DNA from 4 places in the Aliiglaciecola sp. NS0011-25 genome. Region 2 is predicted to be linked to each of the others. Evidence: predicted binding sites of a transcription regulator. Region 2 holds the regulator's gene; each other region holds the start of a gene.
The links. Region 2 encodes ArgR, which controls arginine synthesis, uptake and breakdown. Its sites were predicted from a motif close to ANTGAATANNTATTCANT; they were not measured.

Region 1: the regulator ArgR is predicted to act here: its motif matches at 5,876-5,893, upstream of ABWV72_RS10395 (aspartate aminotransferase family protein).
Region 3: the regulator ArgR is predicted to act here: its motif matches at 6,013-6,030, upstream of ABWV72_RS14755 (OadG family protein).
Region 4: the regulator ArgR is predicted to act here: its motif matches at 3,910-3,927, upstream of ABWV72_RS20035 (ester cyclase).

What each region holds. Positions count from the first base shown of each region.
Region 1 is NZ_BAABWR010000010.1:72,102-80,023, forward strand. Features, by position in the region: gene ABWV72_RS10355 (Dam family site-specific DNA-(adenine-N6)-methyltransferase) at 1-237, shown strand, start outside; gene ABWV72_RS10360 (DUF2970 domain-containing protein) at 271-471, opposite strand; gene ABWV72_RS10365 (hypothetical protein) at 472-774, opposite strand; gene ABWV72_RS10370 (TorF family putative porin) at 985-1,665, opposite strand; gene rpe (ribulose-phosphate 3-epimerase) at 1,985-2,662, shown strand; gene trpS (tryptophan--tRNA ligase) at 2,699-3,703, shown strand; gene ABWV72_RS10385 (anthranilate synthase component II) at 3,774-4,382, shown strand; gene ABWV72_RS10390 (HDOD domain-containing protein) at 4,462-5,622, shown strand; gene ABWV72_RS10395 (aspartate aminotransferase family protein) at 6,080-7,285, shown strand; gene astA (arginine N-succinyltransferase) at 7,320-7,922, shown strand, end outside.
Region 2 is NZ_BAABWR010000003.1:249,990-257,911, reverse strand. Features, by position in the region: gene ABWV72_RS04225 (TonB-dependent receptor) at 1-592, shown strand, start outside; gene ABWV72_RS04220 (endonuclease/exonuclease/phosphatase family protein) at 739-1,890, shown strand; gene ABWV72_RS04215 (ATP-binding cassette domain-containing protein) at 1,919-3,310, opposite strand; gene argR (transcriptional regulator ArgR) at 3,414-3,878, opposite strand; gene mdh (malate dehydrogenase) at 4,184-5,119, shown strand; gene ppc (phosphoenolpyruvate carboxylase) at 5,205-7,829, opposite strand.
Region 3 is NZ_BAABWR010000016.1:81,647-89,568, reverse strand. Features, by position in the region: gene ABWV72_RS14780 (ABC transporter permease subunit) at 1-842, shown strand, start outside; gene ABWV72_RS14775 (peptide ABC transporter ATP-binding protein) at 842-1,837, shown strand; gene ABWV72_RS14770 (ATP-binding cassette domain-containing protein) at 1,834-2,616, shown strand; gene ABWV72_RS14765 (sodium ion-translocating decarboxylase subunit beta) at 2,696-3,826, opposite strand; gene oadA (sodium-extruding oxaloacetate decarboxylase subunit alpha) at 3,831-5,615, opposite strand; gene ABWV72_RS14755 (OadG family protein) at 5,646-5,903, opposite strand; tRNA gene ABWV72_RS14750 (tRNA-Arg) at 6,504-6,580, opposite strand; tRNA gene ABWV72_RS14745 (tRNA-Arg) at 6,797-6,873, opposite strand; tRNA gene ABWV72_RS14740 (tRNA-Ser) at 6,910-7,002, opposite strand; gene csrA (carbon storage regulator CsrA) at 7,229-7,444, opposite strand; gene alaS (alanine--tRNA ligase) at 7,578-7,922, opposite strand, start outside.
Region 4 is NZ_BAABWR010000032.1:21,550-29,471, reverse strand. Features, by position in the region: gene ABWV72_RS20040 (TonB-dependent receptor) at 1-2,347, opposite strand, end outside; gene ABWV72_RS20035 (ester cyclase) at 2,860-3,858, opposite strand; gene ABWV72_RS20030 (sodium:solute symporter family protein) at 3,992-5,605, shown strand; gene ABWV72_RS20025 (ester cyclase) at 5,638-6,726, shown strand; gene ABWV72_RS20020 (nuclear transport factor 2 family protein) at 6,723-7,616, shown strand; gene ABWV72_RS20015 (HpcH/HpaI aldolase family protein) at 7,731-7,922, opposite strand, start outside.

The DNA of each region.
Region 1 (7,922 bases), on a different contig from region 2:
TTCACCCAATATTCCAAGAATGGGTTTTCGTTAGATGAGCAGTTATTGTTAGCCAAATTAGCAAAGCATAATGCAAAGAAAAAGTCGGTCAGTGTTTTAATAAGTAATCACGATACACCTTTTACCCGAGAAATTTATTCTCAAGCAGATATAACAAGTTTGATGGTAAAGCGAACTATCAGTCAAAAAGGCGATAAAAGAGTAAAAGTGGGTGAGCTACTGGCCCTTTATACCTAGTTCTGCTGATGACAAGTAGGTTTAGTGGTTAGGTTAATTGAGCGCGATATTGACCACGGCAACTAAGCCGAGAATTAACGCAATCACGAAGACCACACCAACCAAGAGAAATGGAACGAAGGACTTTTGCTGAAAGTCATGCTCATAATTTTGGTGTGATTGCACACCAAAAACACTGGCAGCGACGCTTTTAAAAACGCCCCAAAGGCTGTTGTTTTGCTTAGGCTCTGACAATTACTGTGCACCCGATGGAACAGTAGACTTGTTATCTGCGGCTCTAGAAAGTAGCTCTAGCAAGTCTAGATAATGGAATTTATAGCCAGATCGTCCAGAAAACCAACTCGTCCAACTCACGTTTTTCTGATTAGCTGAGGCGCATCGATTAATTGGATGTGAGATAGGTAGGTTTTGATTAAATTCAATTACATCAATGTTTTGGCAGAAATCATCGGTGTTTGAAAGCTGAGTTTTGAGCATAAAAACCATGCCAAACATAACCGTACCAATTGAAAAAACTGCTTTCAACTTCCTGTTCATGTAACCACCTTAGATTAAAGCCATTACGCCCTATTATACGTGTGTTGATAAAATGAACAACTATCTTTTATCCCAATTTTATGTCGCTTGTCCTAAGTATTTAGAATTTACGACAACCTACATTCATTTCAAAGCAGCTTTATTTAACCATAAACGCAAAAAAGCCAACTCGAAAGTTGGCTCTTAAGGCGTTTCAATTTAACTAATAAATTAGAACGATGTACCCCAGCTAACAACGAATTTAGTATCGTCATCACCTGATTCATCATCTGCTTTTGAAAGGCTCAATGTAAAATCACCTTTAGATAGATCAATTTGGAAGTGACCAAAATCAACATCGCCGTATACTTCGTCATCACTGTCAAAGTCATAATAACCGTATGTTAAACCAAGACCAAATTCATTCGGAAGATCAATACCATAGCCTACGCTGTAGTAAAGGTCACCTGTTCCATAAGGTGCATCGTCGTCATATTGACTGTTTACTGTGTAAGCTACGCCAAAAGAAAACGCTTTGTATGTACCGTTGAAATAAATTTCGCCGAAATCAGAATCTTCAAAACCCGTTGCAGGATACATGTAATAAATGTAACCAACATCATAACCGAAGTCACCAGACTCACCGCCGTAACCTAAGTAGAAGTCGTTTTCAGTGCCATCACCGTTACCCCAGTCAATTGAACCAACCCAAGTACCCGCATAAAAACCACTTTCATCTGAGTAGTCGATACCGCCAGAAACGGATACATCGTTAGAGCTTTGACTCATACCACGCCAAATGTAGTTACTTGTTGCACCAAAGTTAGCTGAAACCTCAGCCTGAACTAAGGAACTAAAACTGGTTGCAGAAAGTACAGCAACAGCCAATGCGGCCAATTTCAACGTTTTCATATGTGTTCTCCGAAATTTATATTGTTTTCAATGTTTTAATTTTTATTATTATTATTATTTTATTTTTGTCGCTGGCATCAATAAGGCAATTCTGATGCCGCTTATTTATACAATCTTTACAAGAACGTAACTTATTGTTTCTTATTAATAAAATTTAATTATCAATAAATAAAGTTTATATTGAAAAGCAACCTATGGTGATATTGAAGCACCAGATTAGTTCTTCAGCACCAATCTGGTGCACCACTTTGAGAGCGCTAGCGCTTTTTTCATAAACCATTTTTCTTTACACTATCGTCAAATTTTTTTGGAGAAGTTAATGAGTCCTTTTTTAATTGCTCCTTCTATCCTTTCCGCTAATTTTGCTTGTTTAGGAAACGAAGTGGATAGTGTGATAGAAGCTGGTGCAGATCTAGTCCACTTCGATGTGATGGATAACCATTACGTTCCAAACTTAACGGTAGGTCCGTTAGTGTGTGAGTCATTGGTGAAACACGGCGTAACAAAGCCGATTGATGTGCATTTAATGGTAGAGCCTGTTGATCAGATGATTGAAGACTTCGCCAAAGCTGGCGCAAATCGAATCAGTTTCCACCCTGAAGCAACAAAGCATTTAGATAGAAGTGTGCAATTAGTTATCGAAAGTGGCTGTGAGGTTGGATTAGTGCTGAACCCGGCGACGCCGTTAAATTGTCTTGACCATATAATAGATAAACTAGACTTCATTCTAATGATGTCAGTTAACCCTGGATTTGGCGGACAACAGTTCATACCGCAAACACTGGATAAAATCAGATCTGTTAAACAAAGGGTACAAGCATCGGGTAAACAAATTCGAATTCAAATTGACGGCGGCGTAAAAGTCGATAATATTCGCAGCATCGCTGAAGCAGGGGCCGATACTTTTGTTGCTGGCTCAGCCATATTTAATCAGCCAGATTACAAACACGTCATAGACCAAATGCGCGCAGAATTAAGCAAAGTGAATATGGCTTAAGCGTGTTTCTAACCTTTAAGAAGATAATTTTATAATATGAGTAAACCAATTGTATTAAGTGGTTGTCAGCCGTCTGGACAACTGACTATAGGAAACTATATGGGCGCATTGCGCCAATGGGTCGATATGCAACAAGATAATGATTGTTTGTATATGATTGTCGATATGCATGCAATTACAGTGCGTCAAGATCCTAAAGCCCTCTACAACGCTTGTTTAGACGGTTTATCTTTATACTTAGCTTGTGGAATAGATCCAAGTCAGAGTACCATTTTCATGCAGTCCCATGTGCCAGAGCACGCGCAATTGGCTTGGGTGCTTAATTGCTATACGCAAATGGGTGAATTGAACAGGATGACTCAATTCAAAGATAAATCAGCTAAAAATGTGGCTAACGTTAACGCTGGCTTATTGACCTACCCTGCTCTTATGGCTGCTGATATTTTATTGTACCAGCCAAATAAAGTACCTGTAGGTGATGATCAAAAGCAACATTTAGAACTTACCCGCGATGTGGCCACACGTTTCAACAACTTATATGGCGACGTGTTTACGATCCCAGACCCATTTATCCCTGAGTTTGGTGCCCGCATAATGAGTCTTCAGGATCCAAGCAGTAAGATGTCGAAATCTGATTCGAATCCTAATAACTTTGTTGGCTTATTAGAAGATACTAAAAAGATTAGTAAGAAAATTAAGCGTGCAGTAACGGATTCAGATGAGCAGGCGCGCATTTATTTCGACAAACAGGAAAAACCTGGGGTTTCCAATTTATTATCGTTATTGTCCTGTGCAACAGGTAAAAGCATTGATAGCTTAGTACCTGAATACGAGGACAAAATGTATGGTCATTTAAAAGGTGATGTGGCCGATGCGGTTGTTGCGTTGCTAGAACCTATTCAAGCTAAGTTCCACGAAATACGTTCAGACCAAGACTATTTGAATACGGTTATGCGAGATGGAGCTGAAAAAGCCAGTGCTCGTGCCTCTGTAATGATTCAAAAAGTTTACCAAGCAGTTGGATTTATACCAAAGCCTTAGCGCTGATTAGGAAAACATTTTTGGAAAGTTACGGTTCTGCGGGTAATCCTTTTTTGGAAAGTAAATTGTCATGCTATTGTTGATCGATAACTATGATTCTTTTACTCATAACCTTGCTCGTTACTTCCGAGAATTGAATGTCGAAGTGCAGGTAGTGAGAAATGACCAGATAACCTGTGAGCAAATTGCCCAACTTGCACCGCAATATTTGGTTTTCTCCCCTGGGCCTTGCACGCCCAATGAAGCGGGAGTCACACTAGAAGCTATTCGCACTTTTGCAGGCAAGATCCCTATTCTTGGGGTTTGTTTAGGACATCAAGCAATCGGACAAATATTCGGTGCAAAAGTGGAAGTGGCCGAACACATAATGCACGGTAAAACCTCCAGTATTCGCCATAACTCAACCCCCCTTTTCGAAAATATTGAAGACCCATTTATTGCCACTCGTTATCATTCTTTGATACTGAATTGCGATTCATTACCGAAAGAGTTTGATATTACCGCTTGGTGTGAAGAATTTAGCCAGTTCGAACCTATGGCGATAGAGCACAAAATTTGGCCATTAATGGGCATGCAGTTCCACCCTGAGTCACTTTTAACTAAAGTAGGGCATAAATTATTAAGTAATTTTGTTAAGATTGCCGATAGATGGTGGTTAGCTACAAACGAAACTATTTAAAGTGTTTTTTCAACTCTACAAGTCTGCTAATTTACAATAGTACATCCCAAACCTAATTCAACGGCAATAAGAAGAATCAATGAGCGAACTTTTGGCATTAAAAAACGAAATCAACCTACGCTTTGATTACCTGACTATTAGCCTAAAATTAGCCCAGCAGCATATGGGAGCAGGTACAGAAACAAAGGATGTTGAATTGCCCGCGAATAGTGAAGCTCAGCGCACACTGCTGCAAGTTGAGAAACAAGCTAGACATGATAAAGAGCTCAATCGACGTTCTCACACTAACTATGTGCAAGATATCCAAAACATGGTTCATAATGAGGTTATCAAGCGCTTAGAAGCTCAACTCGAAGATACTGATAAACTATTCAACGAAGTGTTAGGCTTTGACCACAACCTGCCCGCACTACTTGATTCGCTGGCGGCCAAATCAACTTCCATCAGCAAAATTGAACCTATAGCGGCTGGAATGCCTTGGCTTTATGATGAATTGATTAGGCTTATCAATACCCCTAAATATCGTAGAGTAGACTCAAATGGCAAAGTAGTTGTAGTTGAAAGTTTAAAAACCGCGTTAAGCTATCTAGGCGTTGAGAATATTAAGATGCTGATCCCTTCCATAGCATTTCGACGTTGTTTACCGCAAATTACCGATCCTTTTCCAAAAATCAAAGTGCAAATGATGGATGCGTCTATTGGTACAGCGATGTCATGTAAAAAGTTAGCGCAATTGAATAAACTAGATAGTTATAATGCCTTTCTACTGGGGTTATTCCATGACTTCGGTAAAATAGTAATAGTGCGCCTATTTTTTAAATTATTTGAGCAGGTGCACAGAGAAGCGGTACTCGAAGCGCAAAATGAGCGCAAGAGAGATGAACATTTTGCGTTGGGGGAAGTTGTACCTTCAGAAACGTTTTTACTCAATGCGTTAACTACCTATGGTTATTCACTAAGCACAGAGCTCATTTCGCGGATGCCATTCAAACGACTGGTTTTTGTTGAAGCCATGAACGAATTTGCTAACTACAAAGAAATAGGCGAAATGTCTCCATTTGGTAAAGTACTAGCCCAAGGTGAAGCCTACAATCGATATCGAACTCTTAAATCGAATAAGTTGATTTCCTTAGACGAAGCAAAAATATATCTACGTCAATTTTGCTTTCCTAAAGGTGCTTTGGGCGAATTGAAGAAAACTAATTTGCGAGATTTTGATATAATTTTGGATGAAAAATAATCAAAACGTCTCAGTAAATTCGTTTATCCCCATAATTTTTAAAATTTTTTTTACATATTCATGCAACTATCATGATTGCTTTATGATCTTGTGAATTAGATAAACTCTCAATTCTAGTTAGAATCTAATTTCGCTGTAAGTAAATTTAATCAAAACAGTTCAGCCTCAAAAGCGGCTATCCATAGACAATTTTAGAGATGCATAAAATTGTATGGCGTAGCACAATTTTATGCATAAACAGCAGATTGCTTAGTTTAAATAGTTATTCACTATTCCTGCAAAATTAGCCGCATCCCTTTAAATTTAAGGGTTTTCGGCGTTTACCCTAGAGACAGATTGAATAAAATCTGACACAATGCGCAGTCCAAATTGGTCGTTCGGCAAGTATTTTTTGGTGACCAACCCAGTATTAATCACAAGTGAAAATAGACGTCCAGAATTTTAAGTGAGGTAAATAATGCAAGTAACACGCGCAACGTTTGACGAAGTTATGGTTCCCAATTACAACCCAGCGGCAATTGTTCCTGTAAAAGGTCAAGGATCTCGAGTTTGGGATCAGGAAGGAAAAGAATACATAGACTTTGCCGGTGGTATCGCTGTGAACGTATTAGGCCATTGCCATCCTGATTTAGTCGCCACCTTGAAAGAACAAGGCGAAAAATTGTGGCATGTCAGTAACGTATTCACCAATGAGCCGGCTCTTCGCTTAGGTAAAAAATTAACTCACGCTACCTTCGCTGATAAAGTTTACTTTGCAAATTCAGGTGCAGAAGCAAACGAGGCTGCACTGAAACTAGCTAGACGCTACGCACTAGAGCATTTTGGTGAAGACAAAAATCAAATCATCGCTTTTAATCAGGGTTTTCACGGACGTACATTTTTCACCGTAACTGTTGGCGGTCAATCAGCTTATTCTGATGGTTTTGGTCCTAAACCAGGTGCTGTTGAGCATGTGGATTTCAACAACCTTGATGCACTTAAAGACATTATCTCGGATAAAACCTGCGCCGTGATTATGGAACCTTTGCAAGGTGAAGGTGGAGTAATCAGTTCTAGCCAAGAATTTGTAGAAGGCGTGCGGGCTTTATGTTCTGAACACAACGCATTACTTATTTTTGATGAAGTGCAATCGGGCGTTGGCCGTACAGGACATTTATACGCATATATGGGCTTAAACGTCGTCCCTGACATCCTCACGACGGCAAAATCATTAGGCGGCGGTTTCCCAATCGGTGCAATGCTAACCACCTCTGAAATAGCGGCTAGCTTGAAAGTCGGCACACACGGAAGTACTTACGGTGGTAACCCATTAGCTTGCGCAGTTGCAGAAAAAGTTTTAGACATTGTTAACACGCCAGCGGTTCTGCAAGACGTTAAGCGTAAAGAAAAACTATTCCGCGATGGTTTAGAAAAAATTAATCAAAAGTTCAATGTATTCAGTGAAATTCGCGGCCAAGGTTTATTAATTGGTTGTGCCCTGAATGAACAATATCACGGTAAAGCAAGAGACTTTTTAGTGGCTTCTGCTGCTAACAATATGATGTGCCTAGTTGCTGGCGCAAATGTTGTGCGATTTGCACCTTCATTAGTAATCCCTGATGAAGATATCGCCGAAGGTTTAGCGCGTTTTGAACGTGCCATTGAGCATGTTGTAAATAGCTAAGCTAAAACGCAACCAGTAAAGTGAGCACGCTATTATGAAAGTGATCCGTCCTATTGCGTTAAATGATTATGATGCCTTGTATGATATTGCTGTTGAGTCAGGTATTGGTTTTACATCACTGCCTGTAAACGAGGCTTTGTTACGACGCAAAATAGAACAATCTGAAATTGCTTTTCGAGAGAAAGTCGATAAACCCGCTAATCAAAGCTATTTATTCGTCATGGAAGATACCGATACAAATGAAGTAGTCGGTACCAGTGGCATTGCTGCGACAGTCGGCCTAGAAGACTCTTTTTACCACTATCATTGTGGCAAAGTAGTGCATGCTTCTCGTGAGCTTAAAATCCACAACACTGTGGATATTTTGACGCTTTGTAACGACTACACAGGTGTGTCTGAAATATGCACTTTGTTTCTCAAAGAAAATGCTCGTAAAGGCAGTAATGGTCGATTGCTGTCAAAATTTCGATTTTTATTTATGTTAGAGCATCAAACTCGGTTTTCAGAAACAGTAATTGCTGAAATGCGTGGAGTAAGTGATGAAAACGGCACCTCTCCATTTTGGCAATGGCTGGAAGAACATTTCTTTTCAATGGACTTCCCCACTGCGGATTATTTAACCGGCATTGGAGACAAA
Region 2 (7,922 bases):
ATCTGATTACGAAGTTCGTCACCGTTTCACATTGAACTTGAGTTATTCTCAAGAGTTCATGGATGGTTACGCAACCAAGTTTAGCTTGTTTGGTACTGCTAATGAAGGTGCGCCAATTTCATATACATATTCTAATTCTTCAAGTATGTTCGCTGATTCAAATGACTACAGAAGTTTGATTTATGTACCATTGGAAAATGATGATAGCGTAGTTTATGGTGATGACTTTGATTTAGCTGCCTTCAATGACTTTATTGCGTCAGAAGGTCTATCTCGTGGCGGTATCATGGGACGTAACTCTGTGAAAGCCGATTGGTGGGTGAAGTTTGACGTTCGCGTTGAACAAGAACTACCTGCGTTTTATGAAGATCATAAAGCCAGCGCTTTCGTAGTTATTGAAAACTTGGGTAACATGTTGAATGACGATTGGGGCATTTTCCGTGAAGGTTCTTTCCCAGCTGATGATATTATTACTGCAAGTATTAACGACCAAAACCAATACGTTTACGAAGAGTACAATGCTTCACCGCAAAGTATTAACCGTGGCGCTTCTCTTTGGGAAGTACGTTTTGGTGTTAAGTACAAGTTCTAAGTAATTAACTACTAGATTAAAAGCCGGTCTTTATGACCGGCTTTTTTGTGTTTGAAGGTAAGATATACTAATAGATTCGAGGTATTTAATATGCGGGTTGATAAAAAATGAAGTTCTTTTCGATAATCTTAGGAGTGCTAATCGCAATGCAATTAGTTAGCTGTGCTAATTCTCAACCAACAATTCGAGTGGCAACCTTTAATGTCAGTATGGAAGCGGACAATTATCGAGGGACAGAAGCGCAGCAAGACCAGCATGATCCGACTTTGTTGTTTAAGCATTTAGCCACAGGCGATAACCAACAGATAAAAAATATTGCACAGATTATTCAACGAATTCGGCCTGATATTATTCTGCTAAATGAGTTTGATTACAGCAGCGATCCGTCGTTGGGTCCTGACGCTTTTATCAACAATTATTTGCAGGTTTCACAGCAAGGACAGCGGGCTATTGATTACCCATATTTTTACTATGCACCGGTCAACACAGGGGTTGCTAGCGGTGTTGACTTAAATAACGACGATAAAATAGAAAATTCAGGTAGTGATGCCTTTGGTTTTGGTCGTTATCCTGGACAATATGGGATGTTGCTATTGAGCCGCTATCCCATTGATTTGCATGGCGCTCGAACTTTCCAAAAGTTCTTGTGGAAAGACATGCCTCACAACACTTTAGGGAAAATTAAGAACACCGATGGTAGTGCTTGGTATTCACCTGAGGCGATTCAAATCTTACGCTTATCGTCTAAATCCCATTGGGATATTCCGATTAACATAGAAGGTAAGACGGTACATGTTCTTGCGAGTCATCCAACTCCTCCGGTATTTGATGGGCCGGAAAATCGTAATGGTTTGCGAAATCATGATGAAATTCAATTTTGGAATGATTATTTAGACGCCGGTTCAAAAGCTGACTATATCTATGATGATAAGGGCAAAAGAGGCGGCTTCAGTGGCGAGCGTTTTGTTATATTAGGGGATTTGAATGCATCTGCAAATGAAGGCGATGGAGAACGCACTATGATGGCTGATTTACTTGCTCATCCCCGTGTTGCTCAACACGAATTACCCAAAAGTGCTGGTGCGAAAGAGTCAAACTTGAATAACCCTAATGCCAAATATCATACCGCAAAGTGGGGCTTAACTGTTGACTATGTGCTGCCATCTAAAGCTGGCCTTTCAATACTCGACTCAGGGGTATTCTGGCCCAGTAAAAGTGAGCCAGGTAGTGAATTAGTTGAAGAACGACAAGCATCATCTGATCATCGCCTAGTGTGGCGCGAAGTTGAGTTGAAATAACCTATATATTGTAGGTTAACCCTTGCGACTATCCAGCCTGCAATTCTTTGTGCTGGGCAAAGATTGGCAAGCGTTCATCTTCACGATGGCTAACCATGAGAATGGTTGCCAACTGTTTTTTAGCAATAGTTGTAATCACATCTAGTACCAAGCGCCGATTAATTTCATCTAAACCTTGTGTGGGCTCGTCTAACACTAAAAGTGATGGGAACTTAACTAAGGCTCGCGCGATCAATAACAAACGCTGTTCACCAAAACTAAGCTGTTTGAAGCTACTGTTGGCCAGTGGCCTAAGACCAATCAAATCTAGCCATGCTAATGCTTGTTGTTTCTGGCTAGAAGTGACGTCTTTATACAAACCAATGGAGTCCATGAATCCTGACAGTACCACGGTTAATGCATTGCAGCTTACTCGATACGAACGGTGGATATCAGGGGAAACTATCCCTAGGTGTTTTTTGATATCCCAGATGGTTTCACCGGTACCGCGCCTATAGCCCATAACAGTGACATCATTGCTGAAACATTGTGGACAGTCACCGGTAACCAATTGCAGTAATGTTGATTTGCCGGATCCATTGGGTCCGGTAATGATTGTGTGCTGGAACGTATCAATACTTAAATTGGCGGCTTTGAGTGCATGATTTTCGGTATAAATAACATTTGCGTTATTGATGCGCACTAGCGGTTTTTTATTGTGGCTATGTTTATCGGATATCATCCGCTCAAGTAATGATTTATCTAGTGCATCAAAAGCAAATATGGTGTCGATAGTGGCTTGCGCATCACTTACTGATAATCCACTCAAATCATGCAAACTATTATTTTCTACCAGCGCGAATGTTGTGATCCAGTCTGGGATGTCTTGACGATTACTGAGTAATATAATCAAGGTGATATCTTGGTGTTTTAGCTGACTTAACACCTGACTTAATTGCGCCCTTGATGATGGATCTAAATCATCAAATGGGTTATCCAAAATAATATAGGTAGCGCCAGATAATATCGCTTTTAAGATTAACAGCTTGCGCGACTCGCCAGTACTAAGCTGTCGAAAACCGGTATCAAGGCGATGTTCTAAGTGGAAGCTGGCAATAAATGGGTGGTCAAGTTTGTCTTGAGGTAAAAAGTCTTTTGCCGGAGTGCCAAAATCAATTTCATCGGTGATATCGGTTTCATCAATCTTTAATTCGTTTTCATATACGGCCTGCAAGGTTTCAAAAGACACCAGTGCAACTAAATCCCTTGCGGGTAAATTTAAGCTGCTGTATTCGGCATTATTTAATTTTCCTAACAGAAGTTGGTCGACAAATTGTTTCCCTGAACCATTTTTGCCTAACACCGCTACGGCGCTATGTTTACAAATTCGCCAAGATTTTACGGCTAATTTAGGATGATGAAAATGCTCGATAGTTATCATTGCTAAACAACTCACAATTATACGAAAGGATCTCTAAAGGGTAATGTCACGTTTTAATTTACAGTTGAAACGGGTAGCTGCCTATTTGTTAGAGTGAAAATCGTTAAACATTCTCAAATAGGGCTTCAACTTTTTTACGGGTTTCTTCAATATTGCTGATGTCAGCAGGTGCGATAAAAATCGTATCGTCTCCAGCAATAGTGCCTAATACACCATCCTTTTGACTAAGGGAGTCCAATAAGCGCGCGATGAGTTGAGCTGCACCTGGACTGGTACGAATGATTACCATGACATTGTTGTGCACAATATCTAATACTAATTGACGCAATGGGCTTTTTGCCGTAGGCATTCCCATCTCTGGTGGCAAACAGTAAACCATGTCACCGCGCGCATTGCGGGTGCGTACCGCGCCAAATTTACTTAGCATACGGGAAACCTTGGATTGACTAATACTGCCAAAGCCTTGTTCCGTTAGTGCATCAACAATTTCACCTTGAGAGCCAAAGCTTTCCGTTTTTAAAATATCTTTAAATGCTTTGACCAATTCTTCTTGTTTTGTATTAGACATGCCACCCTCGCTATTAACTGCTATAGTTTGACACAATCTAAACAGGGTAGGTAGCCTTGTTTACAAGCAGCAAAATACTTTGCATTAATATCATATAGTTAAAGTGTCTGTTTTGAGTTACTACTAAGTATTGAATTCGTAGCATCTAACCCATATATTCTGTTAAGCCTTAAAAACTAACTGAATGTTAGGCTAAAAGAGTTATATTGCAAAACAGATAGTGAACATTCACCACAATAAATTGTTTTTTCATGCGGCTTACTCTATGGTTTGCCGTCAATTTAATAGTCCCACAGGAGACAACTATGAAAGTAGCGGTATTAGGTGCTGCAGGCGGTATCGGTCAGGCCCTTTCTCTTTTATTGAAAACCCAGTTACCAGCTGGTTCCGAGTTAGCTTTATATGATGTTGCACCTGTTGTGCCAGGAGTGGCAGTTGATTTGAGCCACATCCCTACAGACGTAAAAGTTGAAGGTTTTGGTAAAGATGATTTAGCAACTGCGTTACAAGGTTGTGATATTGTTTTGATCCCAGCAGGGGTACCTCGTAAACCAGGTATGGATCGTTCTGATTTGTTCAATATCAATGCGGGTATCGTTAAGAACCTAGTTGAAGGTATTGCGGATAACTGTCCTGATGCATGTACATGTATTATTACCAACCCAGTTAACACTACTGTTGCGATTGCTGCAGAAACGTTAAAAGCTAAGGGTGTTTACAACAAAAACAAATTGTTCGGTGTAACTACTCTTGATGTTATCCGTTCTGAAACTTTTGTAGCTGAATTGAAAGGTTTGAGCTCTACTAGTGTGCACGTTCCTGTTATTGGTGGTCACTCTGGTACAACTATTTTACCTCTACTTTCACAAGTTGAAGGTGTGACATTTAGCGATGATGAAATAGCAAGTTTAACTACTCGCATTCAAAACGCTGGTACTGAAGTTGTTGAAGCAAAAGCCGGTGGCGGATCTGCTACATTGTCAATGGGTCAAGCTGCGGCAAGATTCTGTTTGTCTCTAGTAGCTGCTATGAAAGGCGACAACGTGGTTGAATATACTTATGTTGAAACCAACTCAGACGACGCAGTATTCTTCTCTCACCCTGTAAGACTAGGTCCTAACGGTGTAGAAGAAATTCTACCTTACGGTGAGTTGAGCGAATTTGAACAAAACGCAAAAGATTCAATGCTTGAAGGTTTGCGTGGCGATATTGAGTTAGGTGTTAAATTCGTAAAAGGTTAAGCATTTAACCTATTACCGAACCTAACAAAAAGCCCCTTGTAGTTAACTACAAGGGGCTTTTTTATGCAGGCTAGTTCAGCCAGAATTAACCTGTATTACGCATGCCCACAGCAATACCTGCGATGGTTACCATCATTGCTCTTTCCAATAACGCATCGTGTTGACTGTCATCTAATTTTCTTATTCTAGATAACAATTCAATTTGCAAGAAGTGCAAAGGTTGCAAGTAACCCGCTCTAATACTCATGGATTCTTTTCCTCGCGGATCCGTTTCCATTACAGTCTCTTGGCCTAATAATTTGAGCAAAGATTCAATGCTTTCATCTAACTCGGTTCTCAATGCTTCACCAAAATACTGCAATTCAGCCGGTACAAGACGATCATCATATTCTTTGCTTATTCTGGTGTCTGCTTTATTAAACACCATATCAAGCATCGATAAGCGGGAATGGAAGAATGGCCAATTTTCCAACATATCATCAATGATCTGCTGCTGACCTGATTGGTAGTAATCGGTCACTGCTTTCATTGAACCTAACCAAGACGGTAAAACCAACCGCGTTTGCGCCCATGCGAAAATCCATGGGATTGCTCTGAGACTCTCAATACCACCTGTTGGTTTGCGTTTTGCTGGACGACTACCTAAAGGTAATTTGCCGAGCTCTTGTTCGGGAGTTGCCACTCTAAAGTAGGGCACAAAGTTTTCATCATGACGTACTATTTTACGATAGTTATCACGACCTTCGTTGGCCATAGAGGTAATCGCTTCTCGCCACTCTTGTTTTGGCTTAGGTGGTGGAAACAATATCGCTTCTAGAATCGCACTGGCGTATAAGCCTAGGCTTCCTTTCGCAAGTTCCGGCATACCAAATTTATAACGTATGGTTTCACCTTGCTCAGTAACCCTAAAACCACCGGTGAGAGAACCTGGAGGTTGTGAATGGATAGCAGCATGTGCAGGTAGACCTCCACGTCCGATTGTACCTCCGCGACCATGAAACAAGGTCAACTTGGTTTCAAATTCATCGGCTAATTTAACCAATGCTTCTTGAGACTCGTATTGGGCCCACCCAGCGGCCAACGCACCGGCGTCTTTTGCTGAGTCAGAATAACCAATCATTACGTACTGTTTACCTTGAATATAACCTCGATACCAATCGATACTGAGCAATTGTTTCATCACAATTGCAGCGTTATTCAAATCATCCAAGGTTTCGAACAGTGGTGCTACTGGCATTGGCCATTTAACACCTGTGTCTTTAAGCAGTAACTGCACAGCAAGCACATCTGAGGGCAGACTTGCCATTGAAATAATATAAATCCCAAAACCTTGTTGGCTGTTTTTAGCAATAATGCGGCAGGTATCTAAAACCTCTTGGACTTCTGCCGAAGGTTCCCAGTTTTCCGGAATAAGTGGACGTTTAGATCCCAATTCTTTTAACAAGAACGCTTGTTTGTCTTCTTCGCTCCAATGCATGTAATCACCCATGCCAAAGTAGCGTGTTAACTCGCCAAATACTTGAGCATGGCGTTCTGAATCTTGTCGAATATCTAATTTAAGTAAGTGCACACCAAAACAATGTACACGTCTAATGGTGTCTAATAGTTTGCCGTCGGCGATAACTTGCATTCCACAAGCATGCAATGACTGATAGCAGGTTAACAAAGGTGCCAGTATGTCATCTTGACAAGTCACCCAATTACTATCATCAACTTGATGACCAGCTAAATAATTGTCGATACCTTCTTGCGTCTTTGCAAGTCTATGATAAAGGGGGCGTAACAATGCACGGTAGGGTTCTAGTTGGTCTTCACCGACTATATCTTTAAGCGCTTGATCGCAGTCACCCATAGAGAGTTCTACTTGCAGAGCATCAATATCTTTGGCAAACAGTTTCGCTGCACGTTTTCTGGCAAGCAACAACACCTCTTGGGTAATTTTAGAGGTTACATTTGGGTTGCCGTCACGATCACCACCCATCCAAGAACTAAATTGCACTGGTGAAGCGTCTATTGGTAATGAAATACCAAACTTGCTGTTAACCTTTTTATCCAATGAGCGGATAAACGCAGGAACCGCATCCCATAATGAGTTCTCAATAACTGAGAATCCCCAACGCGCTTCATCTACTGGAGTCGGGCGAACAGAGCGTATTTCTTCGGTATGCCAAGCTTGACTAATCAAGTCGGCAATGCGCGTTTCTATTTCGCTACGTTCTTCGTCTGAAAGCATGCTTTGGTGCATTTCACGTAAACAGCGAGCCAGCTCACCGTGTTTGTGAATTAATGTACGACGGGTAACTTCTGTTGGGTGTGCGGTAAGTACCAAATCGATCTTAAGTTGCTCAAATGCATCAGCAAAGTCACTTTGATCGATTTTTGCTTCATCTAAATGTTCGAATAACTTTTCAACAGGATCATCTGTTATCGAAATACTATTGAATTCCTGTTCGGCTATATTGGCTAAATTAAGGAATTGTGAAAACGCTCTGCCAACGGTCAGAAGATCTTCATTATTGAGTTCAGCAAATAGATCTTTTAATTGCTGAGTTGAGTCTTTATCGCCTAAATGGGATTTCCGTCCGCCGATACGCACTGATTCTATTCGTTCAAGCCACTCTTCACCAAGCTGAGCACGAATTGTGTCTCCGAGAGTCGCTCCTAGAAATCGTACAGATTCCTTCAATTGAACTGCTAGTTGCTCTTTCACACATCCTCCAAACTGAATATACAAATTAGAATTTTTGAGTTAATAAAATATGTTTTAGTTCGGGTACAAAGTTAAATCATACTTAATCTTAAG
Region 3 (7,922 bases), on a different contig from region 2:
ATACTTGGTGGGAATTTCGCAAAAGCCATATTGCCGTTTTGGGCTTATGGATATTGGGATTTTTTATATTCCTCGTAGTGTTCGGCCCGCTCATCGCGCCATTTGATCCTTTGCTACAAAACCCCAATGCCTTTCTGGTTAAACCATCGTGGGATGTAAACGGTTCAATTCGACATTTATTTGGAACCGATAGCATAGGACGGGATCTACTCTCGCGGTTAATCTATGGTTGTAGAATGACCCTTGGGATAAGCTTATTATTGGTTCTATTGGCTATGCTAGTTGGCGTAGCATTAGGGGCATTGGCGGGCATAACTCACGGCGTACGGTCTAGCGTATTAAATCATTTATTGGACTCAATTTTAGCAATACCAACCTTGCTTATTGCCATCGTCATTGTTGGTATTTTAGGTGTTGGTTTGGTCAACAGTATGTGGGCAATAAGTTTGGCACTCATCCCCCAGTTTGTGCATAACACGCGAGAAGTCGTCAGAACCGAAATGGCCAAAGAATATATATTGGCTTCTAAATTAGACGGTGCTAAAAATACCTACCTGTTTTTCTATTGTATTTTGCCGAATATGTACGAAATGTTAGTTGTACAAGGCACAATGGCATTGTCTATTGCAATTTTGGATATTAGCGCCCTAGGGTTTTTAGGATTAGGGGCGCAAGCGCCTGCCCCTGAACTAGGCACTATGCTCTCTGAAGGGCTGCGAGTTGCTTACAAATCGCCATGGAGCATCGCACTACCGGGAAGTGCAATATTTTTAATGGTGTTGTCAGTAAATGTGGTGGGTGACGGTCTTCGCTCAGCACTTCGAAATAGGCTGCAACGTTAATGGCATTGCTAGATATTAAAAATCTAACCCTTGAAATCAACGGTTCAACGGGCTGGATGAAAGCCTTGGATAAAGTGAACTTACGCATTGAAGAAGGCGAGATACGCGCTTTAGTGGGTGAGTCCGGCTCAGGTAAGAGTTTAATCGTCAGAGCCGTTGTTGGGGCGATTCCTGAAAACTGGCGATTAACCGCAGATAGGCTCACTTGGAAAGGTCGAGATTTATTAAAAATTAGCCAAGCCGAACGACGCAAAATAATGCGCAGTGAAATTGCCGTTATTTTTCAAAATCCGATTGCATCATTAGACCCCTCATCCACCCTTGGTGAGCAGTTAATGGAAAGTATTCCTGGACATATTTTGAAAGGGAAATGGTTTTGGCAAAGGAGCAAACAACGACTTCAGATTGCCATCAAACTATTACACAAAGTCGGTATTAAAGATCATAAAAAGTATTTACAAGCCTACCCCAATCAAATTGCCGATGATATTGGTCAGAAATTTTTAATCGCATGTGCTTTGGTATCTTCACCGCAACTGTTGATTGCCGACGATCCAACCCGTGGCATGGAGATTACGACCAAAATACAGATATTAAAACTGTTGTCGCAACTTAATAAGACACGTAATTTGAGCATTTTATTTGTTAGCCACGATTTGATCGCAATATCGAGTATGGCAAACAAGATGACCGTTTTATATTGTGGTCAAACGGTAGAAGATGGAAAAATGGCGCAACTACGTAAACGCCCGTTGCACCCTTATACCAAAGCGCTATTAGACAGTGCCCCAAGTTTCAGGAAGGATTTGCCGCCTAAATCGCCGCTATCCACCCTCGATGGCACCATTCCCACACTGCAACATTTACCCATCGGCTGCCGACTGGGTCCTCGCTGCCCTCGTGCACAAAGGGAATGTGTTAAGGTGCCTGAACTTAGATATGTACAAGATCATTTCTATAGTTGCCACTTTCCCTTAATACGAGAAAAAGAATGACGGCTTTATTAAAGGTTGAAAACCTCGAATACACCCAAAAACCGACTAGGAGTCTGTTTAAGAAGCGCTCTGGATTCACGCTAAGTAAAGTGAGTTTCGAATTGAACAGTGGCGAAACCTTAGCAATTTTGGGGGAAAATGGCTCCGGAAAATCCTTGTTAGGAAAACTTTTGGTTGGCGCTGAGATACCAACTGGAGGTAATATATTTTTAAATGGTCAAAAGTTATCGCCACATAATTTACGACAACGCTGTCTTAATATTCGAATGATATTTCAACACAGTAATGAGTCGCTAAATCCTGGTATTAATATCGCCAAAATTTTGGAAGGCCCTTTAATCCTTAACACCCAATTAAGTTCAACTGAACGGTTAAAGAAAATAGAGCAAACCTTAAAATTAGTAGGGTTGTTGCCCGATCACATGTTTTTTTATCGACACATGTTATCTGATGGTCAACGACAACGTTTAGCCTTAGCCAAAGCGCTTATTCTCGATCCACAAGTTATTGTTGCTGATGAACCTTTTGCTGCATTAGATCCCTCGGTTCGCTCGCAGACCATAAACTTGATTATGAAACTACAAAAGGACCTTGGTTTAGGATTTATATTTATTTCTCATAATTTAGGGATTATCAGGCACATCAGTGATCGGGTATTAATTCTGCAAAACGGAAACTTAGTGGAGACAGGTAAAACTGACGTGGTATTCAATTGGCCAAAAAGTGAGTACACCGAAAAGTTAGTTAAATCCCACCTATCACTTATTACCCCAAATTAATTTGAACATAAAAAAACCCGGAGAGAGTGAACCTCAACGGGTTTGTTTTAACTTTTTACTTTCTCGCTGAAGCGATAATCTAACCCACTAAGGCTAACAAGATACCGGCCGCTACTGCTGAGCCCAATACTCCTGCCACATTAGGTCCCATTGCATGCATCAGTAAGAAGTTATGGGGGTTGGCTTGCAACCCAACTTTGTTTACTACCCTTGCGGCCATAGGAACGGCTGACACGCCGGCTGCGCCGATTAAAGGATTGATATCTGCTTTGCTATACTTATTCATCAGTTTCGCCATTAGAACGCCTGTGGCTGTTCCTATAGCAAATGCCACAGCACCCAATGCAAGTATACCCAATGTTTCTGCTTTCAAAAATTTATCAGCAGACAACTTCGAACCAACAGCCAAACCTAAGAAGATAGTGACGATATTAATAAGCTCGTTTTGCGCAGTATTGCTCAAACGATCCACCACACCACACTCTTTCATTAAGTTACCCAAACAAAACATACCTACTAGCGGCGTTGCCGTCGGCAAAAACAGGATAGTCATTAGCAACACAGCTAATGGAAAAACGATTTTTTCTCGTTTAGACACTATACGCAACTGACCCATTTGAATTTTTCGTTCTTCAGGGGTCGTTAACGCTTTCATTATTGGTGGCTGAATAATAGGTACCAATGCCATGTAAGAATAAGCAGCAACAGCGATAGTGCCTAATAATTCAGGGGCTAATTTCGATGCTAAGAAAATTGCCGTTGGGCCATCCGCGCCACCGATTATGGCAATCGCTGCAGCATCTTTTAAGGTAAATTCAAGACCTGGAACAAAGTTCAGCAAAATCGCCCCTAACAAGGTGGCAAATATACCGAACTGTGCAGCGGCGCCAAGCAACAACATCCGTGGGTTAGCAATAAGCGCGCTGAAATCAGTCATTGCACCTACCCCCATGAAAATGAGCAGAGGGAACACCCCTGTATCAATTCCAACGGCATAAATGTAATGCAGTAAACCACCCATTTCGCTAAAACCAGCCAATGGAATATTGGTCAATAACGCACCAAAACCAATGGGCAACAATAATAGCGGTTCAAATTTCTTAACGATGGCCAAATATAGTAGCAACAGGCCAACAACCATCATGATCACTTGACCAGCCTGGAAGTGTGCCAGCGCGGTGCTTTGCCATAGGATTTCTAACTTCTCCATGAAATTATCCTAAACTCAATAAAGCTTGACCTGATTGAACTGCATCGCCTTCTGATACAAGTACATCAGTCACGATACCGCTTTCGATAGCACGTATTTCTGTTTCCATTTTCATCGCTTCCATGATGATGACGACATCACCTTCGCTCACTTCGTCTCCTTCGCGAACTAAGATTTTGAATATATTACCCGCCAATGGCGCGTTTAATTCAACACCTTCGTCAGAAGATGGGGTGGCAGTTGGCGTCGCCGCTTCAGTGCTTTTAACTGAAGAAAGTTGACCACTTGGGGCAACCTCCACTTCATAAGACTTGCCATCAACACGCACAGAATAACTTTCTGCTTTACCTTGGGCTGGCGAAGATGCAGCTGACGAAGTTGCAGGTTTTGCTTCAGTCTCGCCTGTAGGAGCAGGTTCAAATGCGTCAGGATTCCCTCTATTTTGCAAAAACTTTAAGCCGATTTGCGGGAATAATGCATAGGTTAATACGTCATCCACTTTTTCCTCAGCCAACTTAATATTTTGCTGTTGCGCAATTTCAGTCAATTCTGTGGTTAAGGCAGCTAATTCAGGTTCAATCAGATCAGCTGGTCGACAAGTAATAGGTTCTTGGCCATCTAATACTCTAGCTTGTAATTCTGCATTCACTGGCGCTGCGGTTGCGCCATACTCACCTTTAAGAACACCTGCAGTTTCCTTAGTGATGCTCTTATATCGTTCTCCGGTCAGCACATTTAATACAGATTGAGAACCAACGATTTGCGAAGTTGGAGTCACTAATGGAATAAAACCAAGATCTTCCCTTACTTTAGGAATTTCTTTGAGTACTTCATCCATTTTATCTTCTGCACCTTGTTCACGAAGTTGGTTTTCCATATTCGTCAACATTCCACCAGGCACTTGAGCAATTAATATTCGTGCATCAACGCCCTTCAAGCTACCTTCAAATTTAGCGTATTTTTTACGCACTTCTCTGAAGTAACTCGCGATTTCAGCCATCAGATGCAAATCTAAGCCGGTATCTCGGTCAGTACCTTCCACAATCGACATAATGGTTTCAGTTGCACTGTGCCCGTACGTCATACTCATAGATGATACCGCGCAATCAACCATATCAATACCCGCATCAATGGCTTTTTGATAAGTTGCGGTGCTTAGTCCAGTGGTTGCATGACATTGCATGGCAATAGGCACACTTATAATTTCTTTCAAGCGAGTAATTAGTTCTTCACATTCGTAAGGTTTCAACAACCCTGCCATATCTTTGATACACAAAGAATGTATGCCCATATCCTCTAAGGACTTAGCCATGTCTAGCCAACGCTCTAGGGTATGCACTGGACTTACTGTATAGGAAATCGTGCCTTGGGCATGTGCGCCTACAGAAACCACAGATTTAATCGCTGTTTCCAGATTTCGAGTGTCATTCATTGCATCGAAAATACGAAACACATCAACGCCATTGGTATGCGCTCTTTCTACAAACTTTTCAACTACATCATCTGCGTAGTGACGATACCCCAAAAGATTCTGCCCTCTTAGCAACATCTGCTGAGGTGTATTAGGCATGGCCTTTTTTAATTCACGGATACGATCCCAAGGATCTTCGCCAAGATAACGAATGCAAGAGTCGAATGTAGCGCCTCCCCAAGATTCCATTGACCAAAAGCCAACTTTATCTAATTTCGCTGCGATGGGTAACATATCATCCAATCGCATTCTAGTGGCTAATAAAGATTGGTGCGCATCACGCAGTACCAATTCAGTTATTTTAAGGGGGTTGCTCATGGAAACTCCTAAAAAATCGATTTATTTAGACTATCTATTTTTTCGATATTGGTGAACTGCGGCGGTTATTGCCGCAATAGGCACGGAAGAATTTGATTTGTCATTAGACACTTTCCTTTGTGTCCTAGCAGGATGCGCAGGGACAACTTCTTCAGGAAATCTTCGGTTAATTGCAGCAATTAAGTTTACTGCGCCGATTAGTAGTGTAAGGAAAACAAACACCACAACCATACCCACTACCATTAGGTTGGCAGCTTCAATTAGTAATTCAGAAATGGACGTTTGCATATAATTCACACTGTTATTAGTTTAGGTATCGATAAGTATCACTTAAGCATTGAAAACTCAACCAAAATCCACAAAGCAAACTGTATTTTTAGGGTACTTATTCAACTATTTTGAATTTTTACCCACTCAAGTCGCTGATTAGGCGTCTCCACCAATCATTTAGCCACTTTATACTGTAAATCTGTTCGAATACTTTTAGCGTTAGCTATAAAGTTAATTTAATGCAAAGCAGCGCTATCATACCAATCGTCACGTTTAGATTAATATTACTTATTGGTAATTACTTATAAATATTTAATTTAACTTCGGGCATAAAAAAACCGCTTATAAAAGCGGTTTTTTTATTGCTTATACTTCAAATCATTTACGTCGATTTTATATTTCTAACTTCTCGAGATACGTTCTTTAGCAAAACGCTATTCAAGCACAAAATCGTAGTTTTGATTTTCGAACCTCCTGCGGAGCTTCGATTCAAATATGGCGCGTGTGGAAGGATGATTTCAGGCATCCTGCCTTACACCCCTTCGGGGCCGTGCTGCGCACGTTCAAAATCGTTCCTGACGATTTTGTCGAACCTCCTGCGGAGCTTCGATTCAAGTATGGCGCGTGTGGAAGGATTCGAACCTCCGACCGCCTGGTTCGTAGCCAGGTACTCTATCCAGCTGAGCTACACACGCGTGGTATTTAACTTACTCTGTACTTACAACTGTCAAATTCTACATCTAGTCTTTAACAGTTTTATCGAATTTCCTACGGAGCTTCGATTCAAATATGGCGCGTGTGGAAGGATGATTTCAGGCATCCTGCCTTCCACCCCTTCGGGGCCGCGCTTCGCACGTTCAAAATCGTTCCTGACGATTTTGTCGAACCTCCTGCGGAGCTTCGATTCAATATGGCGCGTGTGGAAGGATTCGAACCTCCGACCGCCTGGTTCGTAGCCAGGTACTCTATCCAGCTGAGCTACACACGCGTAAAAGACATTTGTTCCATTCCCGATAAAAAGGAATGGCGGAGAAGGAGGGATTCGAACCCTCGATAGGGCTACAAACCCTATACTCCCTTAGCAGGGGAGCGCCTTCAGCCACTCGGCCACCTCTCCAAATGTGGGAGCGAAGTTTACTGAATCACAAAAGGAAGTCAAACCTTTTTTTACACTTTACTACCTGTATGCTGGGATTTTAGACGATCAGCGTAAAACTGCAATAATATGATGGTATTTTGTACGAATTGATATGCTTATATTTTCGAGATAGTTAAAACAATTATTAAAAATAAAATAAAAAAAAAGGCTGGTTAACCAGCCTTCTTAGGTTTTTCACTTTACTTTATTCTACATCTTCGCTCGAATTGCCGGAACGTTCACTCGCAGTTCCATTTTTTTCTGCTTGAATGCGCATATAAATTTCTTCTCGATGCACAGATACTTCTTTGGGGGCGTTAACCCCTATTCTTACCTGATTCCCTTTAACACCCAATACAGTTACGGTGACTTCATCACCTACCATCAAGGTCTCACCTACACGACGGGTTAAAATTAGCATTCTATTGCTCCTTTTGCGTTATTCCACAATATTCCCTAATTAAAATTAGCGTATTTACCAGTTAACTCCAGAAAAATACACAATTAGCATTCCATGTTTTTGTCGTCACTTACAAAAACTCACTAATTAACACTTATAAGCGCTCTTCTAACCAACTATGTACAGAGTTAATAGCGGCATCAAGGTTTTCAGGTTGACTCCCTCCGGCTTGCGCCATATCGGGTCTCCCGCCGCCTTTACCGCCTACTTGACTGGCTACATAATTAACTAATTCACCGGCTTTAACTTTGCCAACTAGATCTTTAGTCACACCAACAATAACACTCACTTTGTTATCTGCTGGTAAACCTAAAACAATGACACCACTGCCGATTTGGTTCTTTAAGTCATCGACCATTGTACGTAAAGTTTTAGATTCTACACCTTCAACTTTAGTCGAAAGTACTTTCACCCCCTTTACATCAGTAGTCTTAGACGC
Region 4 (7,922 bases), on a different contig from region 2:
CTGAGTTGATTGGTAGACCATTCAGAACTTGCGACTGAACTACCGCACGAGTTAACACTTGTTCGTCAGTTAAATTGTTCGCAAAAAAGTCGATGTTCAAGTTTTCGTTTAATTCCCACGAGATGCGAGCTGTCACCATGGCGTGAGCATCAACTTTTGTCTCTGGAATGTTAATGTCGAACGCGTAATGTTCATCAACAAAGTTCACATGTAGGTAAGGCGTTAGATAGCCACCATTTTGCAGAGCATATTCATAACGTGCACTCAACCCCAAAGTATAATCTGGCGACATGGCTGGGGAGTAACCTGCAAAGCTAAACTGACTATTAGGGCCATTGATATCTTGACGACCATCAATATTTCCTAATCCTAGTAGCGGTTGTAGCTGTGAATTTCCTACCGCAAAATCATCAGCAAACTCGGCATTAAGTAGCGCAAGCGTTGCATTCAGGGTTAGTTCGCTAAGTGGACGCCATTCCAAATCAGCTTCTAGGCCATAGGTGTCAACCTGACCACCGTTTTCATAATATTCAAAGGTAGTACTTACCCCTGTAGATACGCACTGGGCAACGGTAAGATCCGTAGTTGTGTCGTTACATGAAACAGCAAAAAGCTGTGCTTTTACATCATCGTATTGGTTAGCAAATGCCGACACGTTAAAGCGCAGTGTGTTGTCCAACAAAAAACTCTTTAAACCGATTTCATAAGAAATAACTTCTTCGTTGTCGTACAAGGCGTCAGCTCCACGATCAACTACGCGCTCATCGTTCGCTCCACCTGTGCGATAACCAGTCGCAGCGCTGGCGTAAACCATTACGTCTTTGGCAACATCAAACTCGTAAGCTAATTTCCACAATACTGCAGAGTCATCCCAATCTGGAATTGAATCACCCGTAAAGGTTTTCTCGTCTTTATTGTAGCGAAGCCCTACTAACATGCGGTTGCTATCGTTAAGTTGATAACGCGCTTGACCAAATACAGCAATAGAATCTACCTCGTGCGGATCGTAGTTTGGGTTACCCCACGAAGGAACCGTGATTGAATCAGGTTCACCATTGCCTGTTGTATCTTCAGGCCACAACCATTCCCAGTCAGCTTCTTGTGAGAACAAATACACGCCCGTTATCCATGAAAAGGGGCTATCACTTTCCACTGATGCCAACTGCAATTCAGTAGAAAACGCTTTTTGGTCATCTTGGCGCCCAAAGCCACCAACAAAATCTACCCCTCCGTCGCTGTAATCGTTATCGAAAAACTGCTCACCAGATAGCTCTGAATAGTTGGTGGTCCACTTCGCGTTGGCCCAGTCCATAGCCCAATCAAGGGTAAGGGTTGCCGACCACGTTTCTTGATTATCAAAAGACACCGCATTTCTATAAACATCGTAAGGGCCTTCATCATCTCGCTCAGCGTCAGCTGGCTGATAAATATGCCCAGATGATACAATGGCATTCGGGTTATAAATACCAGAGCCTGGCTCGGTTTCAGATATTTGGTAACCGGCTGTTTGTTGGTAGCCCCAAATTGCTTCTGAGTTAGCATCTTTCTTGCTGTAATCAATGCGAAAAAGGGCTGTAAAATCATCTGAGAACTCGTACTTTGTGGTGTTGCGCAAATAGAATTGATTCTTTTCACGTAAATCATCCGAAGAGCCTCGAAGAAAATGATTTTCAATCATGCCGTCGTGTCGGTCATGACTCATTACAAACCGCGTTGCCGCTTTATCGCTAAGTGGTAAGTTTAATATGGCTTCATAGGCTGAACGGTCAAAGCTACCATGGGTTAGTTTAGCTGAGCCACTTGTATAACCTAGTTCAGGCTGTTTTGAGATCACGTTAATACTGCCCGCGAACGTATTTCTTCCGTATAAGGTCCCTTGTGGCCCTCGCAATACTTCTATACGCTCAACATCAACATACGCCCCTAATCCACCCGTAGTGGTTGGCACGTAAATACCATCTTGAAATATACCAACGACTTGTTCTGCAATACCGGTTCCTGCCACACCTACTTCGTTGGTACGTGCACCACGCATAGCGGGGCGAACTTCACCACCGGAACTACCTATTCTCAATCCTGGAACGACATTTTCAAGGCCACTTATATCTTCAATGCCATTACGAACTATGTCGTCTGCGCTTAAGGCACTTACTGAAGACGAAACCTCCTGTAAATCCTGAGACTGCCTGTTAGCCGTTACCTGAATGCGCTCAACACCCGCTGAATTTACTTCGCTATCAGAGGTTTCTTGCTGGGCGTTTGTGCAAAAACTAACACCAATTAGAAGTGCACTTTGAATGGCACGGGAGAGGTATGTTGTATGGTTCGTTCGTTTATCTCTTTTCATCGTGATAGTTCCCGGATTATTAAAACCTTATCTGCAGTAACCGTTAATGCACTGCGCTTTTTAAACCATATATAACGCCAATTCTCGCCACGCAATATTAGTTTGTTTTATTTTTGGCTTAATAAACATACAACTCTAATAACTTCGAAGTCAATAAAAATCTTAATAACTTGTTGTATTATGAATCTTTAGTTTTCATAAAAAACTGAATAAGGGTTTTAAATTGTTGATATTTATAGTGTTTTATTATGTTGGTGATTTGGTTTCTGTTATGATTTCGAAGTAATTTTTTTGACTTCGAGTCATTGTGACTGGTCTAATCAGAGATGGTGTTGGAGTAATTTACACCCTGTGATGAGGCGTAGGAAGAAAGTTTATTAAACCGACAAAGGGCAATATAGTTTGCTCAAAGCCAACCCGACACAGAAGTCTTCTATACTGGATTGGCACTAAAATGAATGAGACAACTTATGTACTCTTAGTTGATATTTTTACGTGGTGTAAACTTGCGCCTAGCTGTATGTAGTTGTGCGCGCCAAAATATCCAAACCTTGTTGTTTTAGCCAGTAAGGCACATCCATTAACACCCAATTTTCCAATAGCTTATCGCCTTTGCGGTAATACACATCAACCACCCGCATATCAGCGCGAATACTCGAAGCTGGCATACCAAACAAGCCTCCGCCAGCCGTGTTAGATAAATTTGGCCATCCAAAGAAACACGCAAAACCGCCTTCACTAAAACGCGCCACATGACCATTAAAAACCTTATCTTTCAATCCCTTGCGAAATGGAAACATGTGTTGCTGTTGGTAGCGCTCTATGGTGTAAGTTGCGCCTATCCCCGCTGGACCATACCAGACCATGTCTTCGCTCCAGCACTTGGCTAAAAGCTCTGGTGGACAATTGTCGTTGCCCGATTTATTCAGTGAATCGAGATCTTTCACCATCTCTTCGACAAGTTCTAAGGTCTTTTTAGACTCAGCAGGATCTTGGTCTTCAAATAGCAATCCATTATGGTCACATGGGCCCGGATAAACAAAACTATGACCAGTCTCAACCGGCAAAGGATTAAGTCCAACCTGCTGCATTAACGCTATTAAATCGAAGAAAATGGCGTGACTTACTATCTTATTACCTGATATTTCGAAAAACTCTGCGTAGCGTAAAAAAGCCAGTTTTCCGGTGCTTCTTATATTAAGAAAAGGGGCGTCAAAGAGTCCAGCAAAGTGGCCCATAGACATTACCCATTTACCATCGCCGACACAGTTGTCACCCGCCATAAATACATCTTCACGGCGCTTCATACGTGTAAAGCTCTGCTTTAAGGGGACCCACAATCTTTCTACTAATTGCGCTGGCGTAGTGCAGATATCAAACGGGTACCAAGCATAAACTTTAGCATTATCAGTGATATAAGATTCAATTACTTCTTTTACATCACTGACCTGACTTTCGTCAAAGGCTGCTTGGTAGGACCTAACAATGGCTTTTTCGCTACTAAAATTCATGTCTCGCACCTTCTTTGTTTAAGAATTTGTCAAATATCGATTGAAATAATTAATGACTTCGAAGTCATTATGTATTAGGTTGAGCATTGTTGTAAATAAAAAGCGCGCTCATCAAGCAGACAGAGTAAAGAATATGACTGAAAATTTTGGCGTTTTAAACTGGTCTATCCTAGGCGGATACATCATTGCGAACCTTCTACTTGGTTTAGTAATAGGTAAAAATATAAAAAATTCCGACGATTTTTATCTCGGGCAAAAGCAAACCCCGTGGTGGGCAATAGGTATTTCGGTTATTGCCACATACGTCAGTGCCATGACCTTTCTGGGGGCTCCTGCGTGGGCCTATTCAGAAGGTTTGTCAGTGATAGCGCTGCACCTAAATTATCCGCTGGTTATTATGGCCGTCATTATCTTTTTCTTTCCTTTCTTTTATAACGCAGGCGTGGCGTCAATCTACGACTATCAAGAACGAAGATTCGGGAAACGCGCCCGAGCCATGGTGTCGAGTATTTTTATACTAAGCCAAGTTATGAGCTCAGCAGCCATTCTCTATGCTACGTCTCTTGTGTTGTCTTTTATAACCGGTGTGCCTGTTATGTGGTCTATTGTGATTGTTACTGCGATAGCGCTTATCTATACCATGATGGGGGGGATTACCGCGGTTATTTGGACTGATGTTATTCAGTCAATCATTTTATTCGTGGGGGCTGGTATTATCATGTACGCCCTGTTGGAAAGCGGTGACACTACGCTTTCTTCATCAATGACCGAGCTTAAAGCTCAGGGCAAGCTCAACCCCCTTAACTGGGACTTCGATTTTACCGAAGAGACCACGGTCTGGAGTGGTATTATCGCCATGACGCTCTATCACATCACGGTTTACGGTACTAATCAAATGATGGTGCAGCGCACATTGGCAGCGAAGAACATCGGAGATGCCAAAAAGTCTTACTTGCTAATGGGCTTTTGCGCGTTTTTTATCTACTTCTTTTTTATCGTTCTTGGTGTCTTGTTCTATGACTTTTATCAAGGTAAAGAGTTTGATAACAGCAATACTATTATTTTAGAGTTTGCTGCTGACTACGGTTTACCCGGGCTAATGGGGATAATCGCCGCCGCGGTAATGGCCGCTTCCATGTCGAGTTTAGATTCGTCGTTTAATTCCCTGTCTACGGTTGCGACAATCGATTTTTACAGAAAGTACTTTAAAAAAGACGCCTCTGAAGCTCATTACCTTAAAGCTTCACGTTTCTTCACCTTATTATTTGCAGTCCTTATCATCTTTCCGGCCATTGGTTACCACCTGTACAGTGAAGGGTCAATTTTAGAAATCCTTTCCAAAGTAGGCTCGTATTTTGTTGGCGCGCAAATGGGGATGTTCTTTTTGGGCTTTTTCTCTAAACAAACCACTGAAAACGGACTTATTGTCGGCACGATAAGCGGTTTTATCGTAGTGACATTAGTTGCACTAAACACTGATATTGCATGGCCTTGGTACTGCATCATAGGCGCAAGCGCCAACATTGTGGTGTCTATCATTGCAAGCCGCCTTATTGATGGAGTACAAAGCGACTACAACGCCTACACCATTAAAGGGCAGCAAGAGTATTTTGCGCGCGAAGGGCTCGACGAGAAAGAGCAGGGATGGTATCGCGTGCCGGGTCGTATCGATCCCATTAACTACATATTGTTTGGGTTCTTCATACTCACAATTGTGTTCTTATTTTCACTTCAATTTATGTTTTAAAAGCCAAACTCAGCGCTTTTGAGGAAGATTTTATGAGCGAAACGTCCATCGCAAAAACGGTGTATTGGCAGCCTCTGCATGACATGCTGGACCCTGCACGAAGCAAAACACAAACCTTGGCGGGTTTTGACGAAGAGTTTGTCGATTTAGCAGACTATATATTGCGTATCACCCATCGTATTTGGGAACAAAAAAACATTGGGGCTTGTTACGACTATTACGCTGACTTCTGCCCTGTGCATACACTAGGAGGCTACGCAGACAGCGTGGATGTGGTAATACAAAATACCCTGAAAACCATTGCTGCGTTTCCAGATAGGTCACTTATTGGGGAAGATGTGATTTTCCGCGAAGAAACCAACGAGGTGTATTATTCATCTCATCGTATCACCAGCATTATGACCAACAAGGGCCCGTCTGAATTCGGTGCTCCTACGGGTAAAACGGGCCGCGTTACCACCATCGCCGACTGTATGTGCAAAGACAACAAAATTTTTTATGAATGGCTGATGCGAGACAATAGCTTTCTTATTGCGCAGTTAGGTATTTCTCTTGATGATGCTGCGGCCTTTCAGGCTAACTTTCCGCTATCGAATACATTTACCCAATGGATAAATGAAGAGTATAGCCGTACTGCGACCGACGAGGCATCCCTCCGAGAAGACTTGTCTGACCAAGATAAACCTTGGGGTGATTTCGCCAATTCGTGGGCAGAAAATCTTTTTAATAAACGTATGTTTAACCAACTTTCTGATTTTTATAAACCCAATGCTGCTGTGCAATGGCCTGGAGGACGTCAAGCTACCGGGGTTGCGGCTATCAGCGGAATGTTGATAACGTGGTTAGCTAGCTGCCCCGATGCCAACATGGTAGTCGATCATATTTGTGTCACCCATTACGACCAAAACCGTGTGCATGTAGCGCTGCGATGGGGCTTGGCGGGTCATTACAATGCCACAGACGCCAAATACGCACAGTTTAATCAGCAGCCTCATTACATTTTAGGGGCTTCTCATTTTGAAATCGAAGATGGGCGGATTGCTAGGGAATGGACCGTATTTGACGAAGTTGCTGCACTGGCAAACCTTATGCGAAAACTACCACACGAGGCGGAAGCATGAGCATGTTAAGCACAATTCAACAATTGTTAGAAAAACAAGACACCAAAACCTTAACCCATGCTCTCATTCATTCAAGCCGCTGGTTATTAGGAGAGCGGCTACATTATGGTCCTCTTCAACAGCGGGGCTTAATGGCAAATTGGCTAAGCATAATGAGCCACTTTGAAAGTATTGAACAATGCGTAACCCTACAGTGTGGCGATCTTGATGCTGGCGTGTTTTGTCTTAAGTCTACGTCGAGCAAAACTTACTTTGTTGCGATGTTTGAACACAGTGATGGGGCAATAAAGCAGCTTCTTCAATGGGTAGATAGCACATCCCTAGCCACACTCTTTGGCGATGAAACTATTGATGCAGGCTCGATGAATTCAACATCAATGGATTTTTGGCCCGAGCCTGATCCACTGCAACTAAGTGAATTTGACCCGCAACTTCATCAGTACACCACCCACGCAGGCATTAGCGATGTACTCTATGGCAGTGTAAGCGACCCTATCAAAACCATATTGACTGAATGGTGGCAGATATGGCAAGGCTTTGATACTGCAGGAGTCGCAAGCGTCTACGCTGGGCTTAGCCACTTAAGTGTAAATAGTACCGTGGTATATAAAGAGGGTGATACATCGTCTTCTGTTGCGTCTTGGCTTACGCGACTTGAGGGGAAGCTGCACCGCCGCTACAGCCAACTTGAGCTGGTGGTAGCAGATGATAATAGCGCGTTGGTGAGATGGCGCATAGACGCAGATATTAAGTCAGTTAACGGGCTTGTGCGGGTTCGTTTGCCCATTGTAACTATGTTGACATTTGCACAAAACAAGATTGAAAGTGAATATTGGGTAATAGATGGGTTAGCATTCGAAAAGCGCTTTGCAACGCCACTTCCGTTCTAGTTTCAGTCACTAACGTTGTAAACGTTGACCTTTAGCGCCTCTCATTTTTGTAGAGGCGCTTTTTTGTGTCATTTAAAAAAGAAAGGCGAATAATTAAAGGTCTAGGCAGTTAAGCTAAGCGTTATCAAACGCCTCTCGCAGAGCCTTTGCGCCACTTAACATAAAGCCATGATCTGAGCTTAGCAAAAATAAGCTTACGCCTTTGTCTTTCCAATAGGCTAGTTCATTTAAATTACCCACAAACATCCCTGTGGCCTTGCCTGCTTTATGACTTACTTCAACGAGATGCTCTACTGCCTGTTTCAC